4 regions of the Mesorhizobium sp. M0239 genome follow, and region 4 is predicted to be linked to each of the others. Evidence: predicted binding sites of a transcription regulator. Region 4 holds the regulator's gene; each other region holds the start of a gene.
What was found. Region 4 encodes LexA, which represses DNA repair genes until DNA is damaged. Its sites were predicted from a motif close to TGTTCNNNNTGTGTTCNG; they were not measured.
Positions count from the first base shown of each region.

Region 1: NKI99_RS28665 (single-stranded DNA-binding protein) is a predicted target of LexA. The motif match lies at 2,350-2,367, and genes of this name have one in related genera.
Region 2: dinB (DNA polymerase IV) is a predicted target of LexA. The motif match lies at 1,520-1,537, and genes of this name have one in related genera.
Region 3: NKI99_RS31075 (ImuA family protein) is a predicted target of LexA. The motif match lies at 1,926-1,943, and genes of this name have one in related genera.

Region 1 is NZ_JAMYSG010000035.1:49,979-53,881, forward strand. It holds gene NKI99_RS28650 (hypothetical protein) at 1-381, shown strand, start outside; gene NKI99_RS28655 (MarC family protein) at 528-1,157, shown strand; gene NKI99_RS28660 (OsmC family protein) at 1,185-1,610, opposite strand; gene NKI99_RS28665 (single-stranded DNA-binding protein) at 1,728-2,249, opposite strand; gene NKI99_RS28670 (ArsR/SmtB family transcription factor) at 2,476-2,790, shown strand; gene NKI99_RS28675 (SRPBCC family protein) at 2,787-3,290, shown strand; gene NKI99_RS28680 (ATP-dependent Clp protease proteolytic subunit) at 3,315-3,903, shown strand, end outside.
Region 2 is NZ_JAMYSG010000011.1:150,188-154,090, reverse strand. It holds gene NKI99_RS13955 (2OG-Fe(II) oxygenase) at 1-303, shown strand, start outside; gene NKI99_RS13950 (dihydrofolate reductase family protein) at 328-927, opposite strand; gene NKI99_RS13945 (winged helix-turn-helix transcriptional regulator) at 1,031-1,447, shown strand; gene dinB (DNA polymerase IV) at 1,569-2,816, shown strand; gene NKI99_RS13935 (excalibur calcium-binding domain-containing protein) at 2,831-3,163, opposite strand; gene NKI99_RS13930 (cupin domain-containing protein) at 3,297-3,903, opposite strand, start outside.
Region 3 is NZ_JAMYSG010000045.1:15,209-19,111, reverse strand. It holds gene NKI99_RS31080 (DUF6504 family protein) at 1-1,219, opposite strand, end outside; gene NKI99_RS31075 (ImuA family protein) at 1,131-1,895, opposite strand; gene NKI99_RS31070 (hypothetical protein) at 2,251-3,006, shown strand; gene NKI99_RS31065 (hypothetical protein) at 3,111-3,308, shown strand; gene NKI99_RS31060 (hypothetical protein) at 3,810-3,903, opposite strand, start outside.
Region 4 is NZ_JAMYSG010000024.1:90,175-94,077, forward strand. It holds gene kynU (kynureninase) at 1-619, shown strand, start outside; gene lexA (transcriptional repressor LexA) at 1,031-1,771, shown strand; gene NKI99_RS23965 (ComEC/Rec2 family competence protein) at 1,765-3,903, opposite strand, start outside.

The DNA.
Region 1 (3,903 bases), on a different contig from region 4:
CGTGGCGAGGTGCATTTCGGCTGGGTGCTGGAAGGCCGGGCGATTCAGGACGTGTGGATCCTGCCCGCGCGGGACACTGGTTCCCAGCCTTCGCTCGGCAAATGGACTTTTTATGGCACGACGCTGCGCGTCTATGATCCCGGCGCGGATGCCTGGCACATCTTCTGGAGCGATCCGCGCAACCAGTATTACAGCCGCCAGCTCGGTCGCGCCGAGGGCGACACGATCATGCAAGTGGGCGCCGACGGCACCGGCAGTTCAGTACGCTGGAGCTTTTCACGCATCACCGAAAACTCCTTCCGATGGCTGGGCGAACGCTCGCAAGACAATGGCGCGACATGGCGGCTGGAAGTCGAGTTCCTGGCGCGCCGAGAGGTTTGATCGCCGAGGAATGCAGCAGCAGCCCAGAATAAAAGCGTCGCGATCCTTTGCGCCGGCATCAACCACTTTCCCGCTGACAGTTCCCACCGACCGGGCTTTGCTCTACCAATATTCTGTCCGGGCACGGCCCGGCGGGAGGGTCAGAGATGCCGAGTTTCGACAGCCTGTTCAACGCCTTCGTCACCATTCTCGTGACCATCGATCCGCCTGGCCTGGCGCCGCTGTTCCTGGCCGTAACGCGCGGCATGAACCGCGAGGAGCGCCAGCAGGTTTCCGTCCGTGCCTCGATCATCGGCTTCCTGGTGATGGCGTTGTTTGCAGTTGCCGGCGCATCGATCCTGTCGGTGTTCGGCATAACGTTGCCGGCCTTCCGCGTCGCCGGCGGTTTCCTGCTGTTCTTCATCGCCTTCGAGATGGTGTTCGAGCGCCGGCAGGACCGTAAGGAGAAGATCGGCGACGTCGCCATCACCAAGGACATGATCCACAACATCGCCGCCTTCCCGCTGGCGATCCCGCTGATCGCCGGCCCCGGCGCGATTTCGGCGACGGTGCTGCTTTCCGGTTCATTTCAGGGATTTGCCGCGCAGGCAGCCCTGGTCGGCATCATCTTCGTCTGCCTCGCCATCACCTATCTGGTGTTCGTGCTGTCGGAACGCATCGACCGCATCCTCGGCCAGACTGGTCGTTCGATCCTGACCCGGCTGCTTGGCGTCATCCTGGCGGCACTGGCCGTGCAATTCGTGGCCGATGGCATCAAGGCGCTGATGGCGGGGTAACGCGACGAGCTGCCGCCGAAGCCGGCCCTATTTCACAGTCGTGTCGATCACTTCGAAATCGTGGGTAATCGTCGCGGTCTTGGCCAGCATCGCAGACGCCGAGCAATATTTTTCGATCGAAAGGTCGATCGCGCGTTTCACCTTGTCGCTGGAGAGTGCCCTGCCCTTGACGACGAAATGCATATGGATGCGTGTAAAAACCCTGGGCTCGGTTTCGGCCCGGTCGGAGTCGAGTTCGACGACGCAGTCCTCGACCGCCTCGCGGCCTTTTTCGAGGATATGCACGACATCATAGGCCGAACAGCCACCGGTGCCGATCAGCACCAGCTCCATCGGGCTTGGACCCGGCGTCTTGCCTTCCGATCCGTGCGCTGTTCCGAGCACGACCTTGTGACCGCTGCCGGATTCCCCGACGAAGGTGCGCTCCTCGACCCACTTTACGCGTGCTTTCACCGAACTCGTCCTTTCACCGTATTTCCTTGATCGGCCCGGTCAACCTCAATCACGATGCAAAACCCCGAAAGTCCATGAATGACTCTCGGGGCACTGTGTCTGACATAACTGTTGCGATCAGAACGGGATTTCGTCATCCAATTCGCGCGACGAACCGCCACCGCCGCCGCTCTTGGCACCGCCACCACCGCGATTGAAGCCTTCGCTCGGGCTGGACTGGCCGAAATCGGAACCACGGCTGCTGCCGCCACCGGTATAGCCGCCGACCTGACCGCCCTCGCCCTGTCCGCGTGCGTCTAGCATCTGCAGCTCACCGCGGAATTTCTGCAGCACGACTTCCGTCGTGTACTTGTCGGCACCGGTCTGGTCCTGCCATTTGCGCGTCTGCAACTGGCCCTCGACATAGACCTTCATGCCCTTCTTCAGATACTGCTCCGCCACCTTGGCGATGCCCTCATTGAAGATGACGACGTTGTGCCACTCGGTTTTTTCCTTGCGTTCGCCGGAATTCTTGTCGCGCCAGCTTTCCGATGTGGCGATGCGGATGTTGACGACCGGTTCACCCGAATTCAGGCGACGGATTTCGGGATCCGCGCCGAGATTGCCGACCAGAATGACCTTGTTGACGCTACCCGCCATGATATTTCTCCGCGCTCATCCGAAACAAATTTTTGTCGCAGCACCTTACAGGTTGCAGGCGATCGCCGCTTGCCATGGCTGCCTTTACCCACAAGGTTTTTGTTCCCTTTTCGTTCTTATCCGCATCGCTGCTTATTGTCAAGGAATGGCAGCAATGCCGAAGCCGATCATATGGGCTCGAAAAGACCGCTTGCCAAATCGATAAGTATGCACTTATGCTTTTGGCATGATCGAAGCAGAGATTTTTCGCGCACTGGCCGACCCGACGCGCCGCGCCGTCTTTGAGCGGCTGGCCGCCGGCGAGATGAGCGTGTCGGAATTGCGCACCGGGATGACGGTGTCGCAGCCCGCGGTGTCGCAGCATCTGGCGGTGCTGCGTGGCGCCGGGCTGGTGGTCGAGCGGCGAGCCGGCCGCAACGCCTATTACCGCGCCGATCCGCAGGGGCTCGCCCCCTTGCTCTCCTGGATCGAACGCTACCGGACCTTCTGGCCGGAACGCATCGAAAGGCTGAAGGCGGTTTTGAAGGACATGGATCAATGAAGAAGGCGGGATCAACGACCAACAACGGTCAAAGCGACGCCCCGGATGCGCTCGAGTTCGAGTACGAGCTTGCCGAGCCGCCGGAAAAGGTATGGCGGGCCCTGACCGTACCGGAATTGCTGGCCGCCTGGATGATGCCGAACGACATGAGACCCGAGATCGGCAACCGTTTTGCCTTCGCCGGAACGGGCGCGTCGATCGAATGCGAAATCCTCGACGCCGATCCCGAGAAGCTGCTGCGCTATTCCTGGCGGGAGCAGCCAGGCGACGCCGCGCGGCAGGATCCGCTCGACAGCCCATTGGACAGCATTGTCACCTTCACACTTGCCCGAACCGTTTCCGGCGGCACGCATCTGCGTGTCGTCCATGACGGCTTTGCCCGCAAGGCCATGCCTGCCGTCGCCATGGCAGGCGCCGGCTGCCGGGTTTCGCTCGGTGCAAACAGGTCATCTAAGCCAATCGCCGCAAACACGCCTCGCCTCCTGCTTCGCGCGGCCTGAAAACAAAACGGACGGAGAGAGATAATGAGCGGTGTTGCCAGTCTGGTGCCGATGGTTATCGAGCAATCGAGCCGCGGCGAGCGCGCCTTCGACATCTTTTCGCGGCTGCTGCGCGAGCGCATCATCTTCATCAACGGTGAGATCAACGACGACATCTCGGCGTTGGTCTGCGCGCAGCTTCTGTCGCTGGAATCGGACAATCCCGACAAGGAGATCTCGCTCTACATCAACTCGCCGGGCGGCGTGGTCACCAGCGGCTTCGCCATCTACGACACAATGCAATACATCAGCTGCCCGGTGTCGACCGTATGCATGGGCTTTGCCGCATCGATGGGCTCGTTCCTGCTGATGGCAGGCACACCGGGGCGCCGAATTTCCCTGCCGAACGCCACCATCCTGCTGCACCAGCCGCTGGGCGGCTTCCAGGGCCAGGCCTCCGACATCCAGCGCCATGCCGAGCGCATCGGCCGGACGAAACGGCACATGGCCGAACTCTACGCGCAGCATTGCGGCCGCAGCTATGAAGAGGTCGAGCGCACGCTGGACCGCGACCACTTCATGACCGCCCGCGAGGCCCAGGCATGGGGCATCGTCGACCATGTTTTCGACACGC
Region 2 (3,903 bases), on a different contig from region 4:
AACTGCCTCCACCAGGATCTCTATGGCGACCTCGCCTTTCCGCTGCAGGTGGCGATCCTGCTCTCCGAACCGGGCCGGGATTTCAGCGGCGGCGAGTTCGCCCTGACCGAGCAGCGCCCGCGCATGCAGAGCCGGGTCGAAGTGGTGTCGCTGCGCCAGGGCGACGCCGTTGTCTTCGCCGTCCACAACCGGCCGGTGCAGGGCACCAAAGGCAATTACCGGGTCAACCTGCGCCATGGCGTCAGCCGGTTGCGCTCAGGCATGCGCCACACGGTCGGGATCATTTTTCACGATGCGAAGTGACCAGGGAGAAGATGGAGGTCCCCCTCACCCCGCCGGCGCATAGCGGCTGACCACCATGCCACAGGCATAGGCCTTCGAGCCGAGTAGCCACAGGTTCCTAAAACCGCCCTGATCAAAAATCCGGCGGCCCGCACCCAGCACCGCCGGGTTGATGAAAAGCTGGAACTCGTCGACCAGCCCGGCCGCAATCAGCGCCGACGCGAAACCGGCGCCGCCGAACACCGCCATGTCGCCGCCCTCGCCCGCTTTCAGCGCATTGACTTCGCGCGGCAGGTCGCCGCTGACCACACTGGTGCGCTCCCAAGCCGGCTCCGAGGCCGATTGCCTGAGCTTGTTGCTGAGCACCACCTTGCGGGAGTCGACGATGCGCTGCGCAAAGGCGTAGAACGGATCGCGCGGAAACTTCTTCGCCGCATTGCCCCAATGGGTGAGATAGCCCTCCTGCGCCATCTTGCGGCTGAGCAGGATGGTATCGATGCCTGCGAAGACGGCGTTAAAGTCCTGCTTCAGCGCACCGTCCCAGGCGCTCTCGTCACCCCACTCCCAGAGCTGCCAGGAATGGTCCTCATTGGCGCCGACAAAGCCGTCGACCGACATCTGCATCTGCAGGACCAGCTTTTTCACCGTCATTCTCCTCAGGGCCATCGCAAAACAGTTTACATTTGGAACCGTTGACGCAAGGCCAAAATGATGTCAATAGTAAAGTGATTTAAAAATGGAACCATAGATGTCGACGCGCGAAAAGTCCGGCTGCCCGATCAACCTGTCACTCGAACTGATCGGCGACCGCTGGACGCTGCTCATCGTCCGCGACATGGTCTTCGCCGGGAAAAAGCACTTTCGCGAATTCCTGCAATCCGACGAAGGCATCTCCTCGCGCACGCTGGCCGAGCGACTGCAAACGCTTCAGGAGGAGGGCATCCTCACCCGAAGCGACGACCCGACGCATGGCTTGAGAACCGTCTACCGGCTGACCGAAGCAGGCATCGACCTCTTGCCGGTGCTGGCGACGCTCGGCGCCTGGGGCAGCAAGCACCGCAAGGCCGACGATAAGCTGGCCAGGATTGCCGACGAACTGGCGGCAGGCGGCGAAGCGGCGCTGGAAAGGATGAAAGCGGCGCTGCGAGCGGAGCATATTGTCTAGGCGGTTGCGTTCAGGCGGAACCGGCATGGCTGTTGCCGCACAAATCGCCCCTCCTTGACAATGATCCATCTTTGTTCTTTATTTGTTCCAATCTATCAGCAACTGCGGATGTGCGGTCGGGATGGAAACGACAGCCACCATCCTGCATGCCGATCTCGACGCTTTCTACGCCTCGGTCGAGCAGTTGCTCGATCCGTCGCTGCGCGGCAAGCCGATCGCGGTGGGCGGCGGTGTCGTGCTCGCCGCTTCCTACGAGGCCCGCGCCTTCGGCGTGCGCGGCGGCATGCCCGGGCGCAAGGCGCGCGAACTCTGCCCGCATCTGATCTTCGTCGGTGGCAATTTCAGCCATTACCAGCGGCTAGGCGACGCGGCGATCAAGGTGCTCGACGATTTTACGCCATTGGTCGAGCGCATCTCCATCGACGAGGCCTTTGCCGACGTTGCCGGCTGCACGCATCTGTTCGGCTCCCCACAGGAGATCGCCACGACGATCCGCAGCCGGGTACGCGCCGAACTCGGCCTGCCGATCTCGATCGGCGTCGCCCGCACCAAGCATCTGGCCAAGATCGCCTCGCAGGTGGCAAAACCCGATGGGCTGGTGGTCGTCGAACCCGGCAGCGAGCTCGCTTTCCTGCACGACCTGCCGGTCGGGCTGATGTGGGGCGTCGGCTCGGCGACCAAAGCGCGGCTGGCGGAAATCGGCGTCGAGACCATCGGCCAGCTGGCCAGGACGCGCAGCGGCGCGCTGACGCGGCTGCTCGGCCCCGCCGCCGGCGAAAAGCTGGCCGCATTGTCCTGGAACCGTGACCCGCGCAAACTGGAGACGAAGCGCCGCGCGCATTCCGCCGGCGCACAATCGGCACTCGGAGAGAAGCCTGCCGTAGCACGGGTCATCGTGCCCACTCTGCTGCATCTGGCCGACCGCGTCGCCAGCCGCCTGCGCGCCAAGGCACGGCCCGGCCGCACGGTGACCGTGCGTGTGCGCTTTGCCGATCTCAGCGCAGTCACACGATCGATCACGCTTGACCAGCCGATCTCGGCGACAACCATCCTGGCCGAGATCGCCGGCGACCTGGTGCGCGGCGTGCTCGCCGACCACCCGCATGACAAAACGATCTCGCTGCTGGCGATCTCGGTCTCGCACCTCGAGGAAAGCTTCGAGCTGCAACTCGAACTGCCGCTCGGCCTCGCCGATGAGAAACGCCGGCCCGGTACCAGGAAAGGCCTGGCACGCTTCGACGCCGACCGCGCCATCGACAAGATCCGCGAGCGCTTCGGCAAACAGGCGGTCGGCTACGGCACGGTGGCACTGGAAGCGGCGCGCTCGGTGCCGGATGAATTCAGGGAACTGGCGGAGAAGGAGCTGTGAAGCCAAGGCAAAGGCTATGGGCCGGTACGCGAGTAACGATGGACCCGAACGCCAGTGGAGCTTGCCCCGTGTCGTCGGCTTGCCCCGTGCCAGGGCTCGCAGGCTATGCCGTCATGGTCGGCATCGTGAGTCGGCCAATAGCCAGGTTCGCCCCTGCGGGCGGCCGTGCAGTTCGGGAACGCGGCAAGGTGCCTCAGCACCGAGAGAGGCGTATCAAACCGAATGCCGACGAAGCCATAGACGATATAGCCCGACAACAGAATGAACGGCGCGAACAAAGCCACCCATCTCAGCCTGCCAAGGCGGCGGTGATAGCGTGAAGGCCATCGCAAGAATGGCAGGAGCATCCCCGCCAACTCCCCCGTTGAAGTGCCCGAACCAGACTAGCGTCACCCAGGTAGGGTGGCAACAACGCCTATCTCCGAACGGTTCTCGCGTTCAGAGCGCGGCTATTTGAGTCGGATATCGACACTTTCAGTTCTACGCTTCGCCATCCCAATACCGCCTAACCCCGGCCATATCGAAAATGCCGTCGCGCCGGCGCAAGGCGTCGACCGCCATCTTGTTGGAATCGGGATAGACGCAGACCTCGTTGGGGTTTTTCTCGCCGATCATCAGATAGCGGCACGGTTCCGTACCGCTGTTGAGGAAGGAATGCCCGACCGCCAGGCCGGCGGGAAAGCAGACATAATCGCCGGCCTTCATCTCGTGGCGCTCCTCGCCAAGCAGCAGCGTCACCTGCCCTTCCAGGATCAGCGCATGCTCTTCTTCCAGCATATGGTAGTGCCTGGGCGCCAGGCGCATGCCGGGGGCCGGCGCCTCGATCAGCACGCCGACATGGTAGTCGGGCCGTCCCAAGGCGGCACAGGTGAGGTGTTTGGACCGACCACCGAACCGCGCCCCCTCGCCTTCCTGTTTCCACTCGACAGCATCGCTGGCGACCGGCGGGATCGGCGCGGCCGGGGCCTTGGTGACACCGGCCGTCACATCCGACGGCAACGGATCGCCGGCGGCGAGGCCGGTGCTCTCACCGTCCCAGTAGGTTCGGGTCGCCGCGAGATCGAAGATCGCACGGCTGCCCAAGGCG
Region 3 (3,903 bases), on a different contig from region 4:
CTGGCCATGCCTGGCCGGTTTCGGCCGATGCCGGCGCCACGCGCCGGAACGATCGCTCGGGCACGTCGCTTGCCACGGGGGTAAACCGATACAGCTTCTCCTCGCCGACACGATTGCCGAGGATGTCGATCAGGTCTGAGATGTCAGCGTCCGGTTGCTCGATGAGTGAGGAGATGGTCTGCTTGGGCGTCAACGGCTCGGCCAAGGGTGCGGACAAGCGCATCAACTCGATGCCGAAACCCGGATCGATCTTCTCGATCTTGTCGCATAACAAACGCGTCAGCCGCTTCACGTCGCGGACCGGCAAGGCAGTGCCGACGCGAATGGCTTGGATGCTGTTGTCGACCCGGTAGAACAGCAGGTCGAGCCGCCGGGCGCCAAGGCCCTTGGTCTCCAGCTCGACACATAGCGCTTGAACAAGCTTGCCGATGTAGCGGGCGATCGTCTCGGCCGCACCGATGGGTTCGCCGAAGGCTCGTTTTACCTCGACCACATCGGCTGGCCGCACGGGTTCTATCGGTTCGGCAAGGCGTCCAGCAGCCTGGTCAAGGCGACGACCCAGTTCCGGTCCGAAGCGCAGGATCAGTGGCCCGCGTGGTTGCTTCAGAAGCTCGCCTACTCTGTCGAAGCCCAAAACCCGCAGACCGCTGACGATCGCATCGGGCAACCGCAGTGCCGCGATGGGCAGAGGAAGGATCGCATCACAGGTTGCATTGACAGCGACCACGCTGACGGTCTGCCGCACGTAGCGCGCAACGGCATGAGCGGCACCCCAGCTATCGGCAATCGCTGACCGCGCCGAGAAGCCGACCTGGCCGAGACGCTCGACCATATCGGCCAGCATCAACTGTTCGCCGCCATGAAGGTGATCGGCGCCAGTGGTCTCCATGACCAATCCGTCCGGAGTATCCACAGCGGCGATGGGCGCATAGCGTCTCAACGCCCATAGCGCCAGCCGCTCCAATGCCTCCGCGTCGGCATCGGGCTCGGCGTCCATAACCGCCAGGCCCTGCACGAGGGCCTGTGCCTTCGTCGCGAGCATTCCGACGCGCAAGCCTGCTTCTATTGCCGCGCGATCCACCGCAGTCACCATGCGACGACTACCATGCCGCCCGACCAGCACCAAAGGCTTATCCGGTGGCGGCGAGACGTCGCCCAATTTCCTTCTGAGCCGGTCGGTCGACCAGTTTGGAAGGAAGAGCGAGACGACCCTTGGCATCACAAGCCTCCACTTCGATATCGAGTGTTTCCCCTCCACGAGATCTGATCAGTTCAAGTTGCCATCGCGCCCGGCCAACGCCGGGCACCGGCAGCGCTTGCGACGGCAACACGGAAACCCGCCAGCGGGTGACAGAGGCCGTCGGCTGCCCGAAATCGGCGGCTTCGGTCTGGCGGCGCCAGCGGCGGATGGCGATGCCTATCGCGCCGGAGCCTTCCGATGCCAGTTGCAACCGGCGCGAGGCAGTCATGGACAGGCGCGCCACTTCCGCGACCACAGCTCCAAGCCCGACATGCCGCAGACCTTCCTCGAAGCAGGCGAGCAAGGATTTGTCGTCACCGGCTTCGACATAGACCACCCGGTCGGGATGCAGTCCGACCTGGGCGATTGCCGGCGCAAACAGATCCTGGCGCGTCACGCACCACAGCACCTTGCCTTGGGTCCTCGCTGCAATCCCGGCTGCAAAAAGCGACGCTGCGGCGCCATCGATCGCTCCATTGCCGCCGCCGGCAACTTCATGAAGTGCGCCAAGCGCCACACCCCCGCCTGGCAGATGACTGTCGATAGAGGAGATACCGAATGGGAGCACCGCTCTTTCGCGCGCATTACCGCCTTCGAGACGCGAAATGCGATTTCGAAGATCGGATATGACAGCGTTTGGCGCCGATGCACTCATTTGTCCCCTGAACGCGAAATGCTGATGATATGTTCCTCATTTGTTCTCTTCCTAATGAAGAGTCAATGGCGTGGTGAGGTGGCGCTGCGGAAGAAATGTTTGTCGCGACCGCCCGGGGACACCGGCAGAACCGTTTGCCAACAGACGAGGCGTCGAAGGCCACCTGTCCTGTTGGATGTTCGCGCCGGCGGCCGACGGCGCCCAAAAACGGCGTATACCGCAGTCCTGCGCGCGTCCGCAATTGCGGACATTGTCGCGCGCGGGATGGTGGTCCGCGTGTAGACCATCAGGAGTCTATTGACACCTTTGTTCTTATTTTGTTCACTACAGGGAGGATTGATACAGGAGGCGAACCATGGAACTTCGCTTGAACATTGAAGGGGCAACGCCCGAGGAACTGGCACGCGGGGTCGCGGCAGCCGAAGCAGTCTTCGCACGCGCCGGCATTACGGCTTTGCAAGGCGCGGAAGGTTTATTCGCGTTGGAAGGGTGGGATATCAAAGGCTTTCCGGAAGACGACCAGCCAACCGAGAACGAGGACCAGGCTGCTTCGGCCTGGGAAGAAGCCGACGAGGCTGCGACAATTGCATGTTGTGCGGGCTGGCCGCAGGACAAAGTCCCGCACCATCAGGTCATGGAACTGATCGACGTTCCCCGCACGAGATTGCGAGCCGAGGCGCTTTCGGACACGTGGCCGGCGCGCAAGCAGCTCTATCCTGACGTCGTCAAACGGCTTGAGGTTACAGCCGGTCCGGACCGCCAGATCGATTTCGATATTGCCTTCGTTCTTGGTTGGGTGCCCGAGCGGCCGACGCAGGATCGGGTTGAGCCGCTTTCGGAAGATGGCGACCGTATCCCCTTCTTCACCAGCGACCTCGCCCAGGTTGAAGAAATGGCTCGCAAGGCGCTCAAGGGCTGGACGATCGAGATTGACCGGGATCCCTATGATGCCCACGTTTTTGATCCTGCAGCCAGCGAAGATGATGAAGAATTGCGCATGGCGGCATGGCGCGATTTCGACGGCTCCCTGCTTATGGAGAAGCCACCTGCAAATGCTGCAATTGCACTGACCCTGGCGATGATGCGCGGCCAGTCGATGCATTTCGAATAGACGGGTTACACGGCCATCGTCGATCGATCGTGCTTGGCCACTCCAGGTCGCACGCTGGATGGCCAAAAGCCCGACAAGCCCACACCGCATCCGAGGAGAGAACCATGTCAGAAAAACCACCCTATATGCCGACCGGCATTGGAATAGGCATGATGAGCGACGACTTAGCCAAGGTCGGCGTTCTGATATTCGAAACGGCGCAAGGGAACTTCGACTTCGCGGTCAATCTGCAGGCAGTCGATGTCCTCACCAAGGCAATCAATAAGATCGAGATGCATCTCCGCTCCGGCCGGACGCACTGAGTGTACGATGTGCCAGATCAGAAAAAGCCGAAGCCAGGAGCTTCGGTAGATCACGCAGGGACGAGGCGTATCGTGGCGGGCGTCGCGAATCCGTTGTCAGTCGCCGAATGGCTCGGCTGGAGGAAACGCTCGGAAGCCAGTGCTCTCGCGCACAACTCGCGGCGCCGGGTTGACGGACTGCCGCTGCGATCGATCACGACTTGCTCACGCTGCATGCCGGCGGTAGTAAAAGACGCGCCCAATGGTGGGCCCGGCGATGTAGCGCTCTCCGCTAACATCGTTCCCGGATTTGGGAGGGCCGGCTAAGTCTTGGTCGACCAATTTCGACAGGACAGCCGTCAATCTGGATTGCCAGTTTGCCGTCCAACGCGACCGAAGTTCTTCGCCCGCTGGTTCGCGCCGGATCATCCCTCCGTCTCCTTCTGCGATGATCGCGACTCGTGGCGTGCGTCACCGCTCTTGCCCTCGACCCTGCCGTTATCCTGGCCAGCGAGCCCACACCTAGCTGCCGCCGCTTAGCGATCGCTCAAACCAGGTTGTCGTGTTGCCGTCGGGGTGCGTTACCCTGATCCATTCGCCAATGTCAGGCTCTTCG
Region 4 (3,903 bases):
CGAGCTCGATCACGCAAATGCCGATTTCGCCATCGGCTGCACCTACAAGTACCTCAACGGCGGTCCGGGCGCACCGGCCTTCATCTATGCCGCGCAGCGCCACCACGGCGATATCAGCCAGCCGCTCAGCGGCTGGTGGGGCCATGCGCGGCCCTTTGCCTTCGAACGGGGTTATGTTGCCGGCACCGGCATCCGCCGCTTTTTGTGCGGCACTCAGCCGATCCTGTCGATGCGGGCGCTCAAAGGCGCGCTTGCCATCTGGAATGACGTCGACATGGCGGCATTGCGAAAGAAGAGTGTCGCGTTGACAGAACTGTTCATCCAGCTCGTCGAAGCCAGGTGCGGCGCCTACGGTCTCACGCTGGAGACCACCCGCGACGCGACCAGGCGCGGCAGCCAGGTGTCGTTCCTTCACGATCACGGCTATCAAATCATGCGGGCGCTGATCGAGCGCGGCGTCATCGGTGATTTTCGTGCGCCATCGACCATCCGTTTCGGCTTCACGCCGCTCTATGTCGGCTACAAGGATGTGTGGCTGGCGGTTGAGGTGCTGGAGGATATTCTGCGCACGGGCGCATGGAAGGACCGCCGTTTCGCGGTCAAGGAAGCCGTTACCTGACGCAACGATCCCCGCGATCCACCGCCGCCGCCCTCACTGCCTGGCAGATGACGGAGGGCTGAATTTCCAGCCACAAATGCCAACAGACGTTGGCGTTTTGGCTCCGTTTCGTTCACGGCAAACGAACGTCCCGAAGATTGATATCGTCCTTTGTGGAGGTCGATAGACTGATAATGCCAAGCCTTGGGTCGAGGATGAGCCACAGGTCATTAACCATAATAATTTCAATGTGAGCAGGCGCATCGCCGTGCCTAGCGCCTGTTGATCGCGACCCGCTGGCAAGCGCCAAATAATTTCAGCAGCCTTAACAAATTCATTAAACTTTAAACGGTTGCAGAACACAACTGGAACAGATAGGGTTTGTTCTGGGTTTGTTTTTCGATTCTGGTTTCAGGTAACCTGGGGGCCGCCATGCTGACGCGCAAGCAACATGAACTGCTGATGTTCATCCATGAACGCCTGAAGGAGAGCGGCATTCCGCCATCCTTCGACGAGATGAAGGAGGCGCTTGACCTTGCCTCCAAATCCGGGATTCATCGGCTGATCACCGCACTTGAGGAGCGCGGCTTTATTCGCCGGTTGCCCAACCGGGCACGCGCGCTGGAAGTGCTGCGATTGCCGGACTCGATCGCGCCCGGTCTCAACGCGGCAAAGAAGTTTTCGCCAAGCGTCATCCAGGGCAGTCTCGGTCAGGGTGGCGCCCTTGGCCGGCAGATCAAGCCGGCGCCTTCGCGGATGCCCTCGCCCGGCAATGATGACGATGCGGTCTCCGCCGTGTCGATCCCGGTCATGGGCCGTATCGCCGCCGGTGTGCCGATCGATGCCATCCAGCATCAGACGCATTCGATCTCGGTGCCGCCGGATATGATCATGGGCGGCGCCCACTATGCGCTGGAGGTCAAGGGTGACTCGATGATCGAGGCCGGCATCTTCGATGGCGACACCGTCATAATCCGCAACGCCGACACCGCCCAGCCAGGCGAGATCATCGTGGCGCTGGTCGACGAAGAGGAAGCGACGCTGAAGCGGTTCCGCCGCAAGGGCGCCTCGATTGCCCTCGAAGCCGCCAATCCAGCCTACGAGACACGGATTTTCGGCCCGGACAGGGTCAAGGTGCAAGGCAAGCTCGTCGGCCTGATCCGCCGCTACTGAGCCGGCTGCGGGTTGGCCGCTGGCTTCTCCGGTTTCTTGAAGGGTGCCAGCCCCCTTGCCTCACGAGAGTATTTGCGTTGCGTGTGCCAGGGCCGATATGGGCTGTCCACCGCGAAGCTGATCGTCGCCGGCGTGGTCGCCGATTGGCGATCGAAGAAGACCGCGGCACTGCCTTTGCGAGCCAGTTGCCGCTTGGTGATGACGAGAACCAGCGGATTGTGACAGGCGTCATACGCGGTGGCGTCATTGATGACGATCAGCTCGGCGAAGCCGCAGGCTTTCCAGGTGTCCTTGCGGTCCTCGACATAGGCAATGATCGCACCGGACATGTGCCTGGCCACGCAAACGCCTGAGGAGCAATAGAACGGCGATCCCAGCGGCAGATCAACGGCATCCGCGACATCGAATTGCCCATAGCTGTTGTCGAACACCTCTGGCACGACGATGGTTTCTGATGTCAGGGCGCGTTTCCAGTTGTCGACGGTGAATTCGTTCGGCCGTTCCCGGCTGACGGCAAGCTCGCCGCCACCGATCGGCAACGCCACCAGCCGGGCGTCTTCCGAGATCAGCACATCCGGCGTGCGCGTATCCGAGACGGTCAGCAAGCCTGCCAGCGCGAATGGCAGGGCAGCGAGCCGCAGCCAAGTTGTCGCCATCGTCGCGATGACCAAAGCAATTGCCACCAACAGGACCGACTGTTGCGAAATCAGCCCGACCCCGTCGACAGGCGAACGCTCGGAGATCCAGCCGGATATGGCGATCATCATCGTCAGGCCCTTACCCATCAGGTAGAGAGCCGGCCAATCCAATCCGAAAGGCATCAGCAGCGCGCTGGCGACGGCCAGGAACATGACGACGGTGACGATCGGCATAACCGCGAGGTTGGCAAACAGGCTAAGCGGCGAGACACGCTGAAAATGCCAGATGGCAAACAGCGTCGTGGCGCTTCCGGCGATGATCGAGGTCATGGCAAGGCCGGTTGCCGCCAGCAGGAATTTTCGCGTCAGGAAACCTGGCATGGATCGCTTTGGCGGCGGCGGTCTAGCTTTTCCCGCGCGGTGATCGGCCCAGCCGGCATAGGCGCCGACCAGAGCCGCGGTCGCGGCGAACGACATCTGAAAACTCGGGCCGACCACCTCATGCGGCGACACCACGATGACGGCGATCGCCGAGATCGCCAGATTGCGCATGGTGAGTGCTGCTCGATCGAACAGCACGGCAATCAGCATCACCGCCAGCATGATGAAGCTGCGCTCGGCGGCAACGACGACTCCCGAGATGATGAGATAGGCCGCGATCGAGAACAGTGCGGCGGCGGCGGCATACTTCTTGACCGGGCGACGCGCGGAAAAGTCGGGAAACAAGGCGAAGGCGCCGCGCAGCAAACCCATGATGGTGCCTGCGACCAGAGCCATGTGCAGTCCCGAAATGGAGATGATGTGGTAGATGCCGGTACGTCGCATCGCCTCATTGATGTCATCGGGAATGCCGGCGCGCACGCCGACGATCAGCGCCGCGGCGATCTCGCCTTCGGCGCCGCCGACGCTCGCCCTGATATGGTCGGCGATGCCTTCACGGGCATTTTCCACGCTAGAGGAAATTCGGGCCGGCAGCGGCATGTCGCCGTCATCGTTGACGACAAGCTTTGGATTGCCGAGAAAGAACCCGCTGCCGCCGATGCCGGCAAAGTAGCTGTCGAAGGAGAAGTCATAGCTGTCCGGCCGCACCGGCCCGGTCGGCGGCAAGAGCTTGGCATATCCGGTGATGAGGGAGCCGGCGGTCACGTCAGCCGGGATCTTGCGTGCCGAAAGCCGCACCCGTTCCGGCGCATAGCGCAGTTTCGGTCTTGCGGTCGATGTCACGTCGATGGTCAGCCGGATACGGCCGGTTTCCATCCGGTCGAGCGAGACGACGCGGCCGGTGACTTGCGTCGAAATTTCCGAGCCCAACATTTGTGTGCCCGCACGCCACGTCTCGACCTTGGCAGCAAGCAGTCCTAGGGCGCACAAAAGTGCCGCCATGAAACACAGATGGGTCTTTGGCCATGAGCGCGAGACCAGCGCACAGATCCCCGTCAGAATGACAACCGCGACAGGTCTCGCAAAGTCGGGTTCAGCCGTCAGCGAAAAATA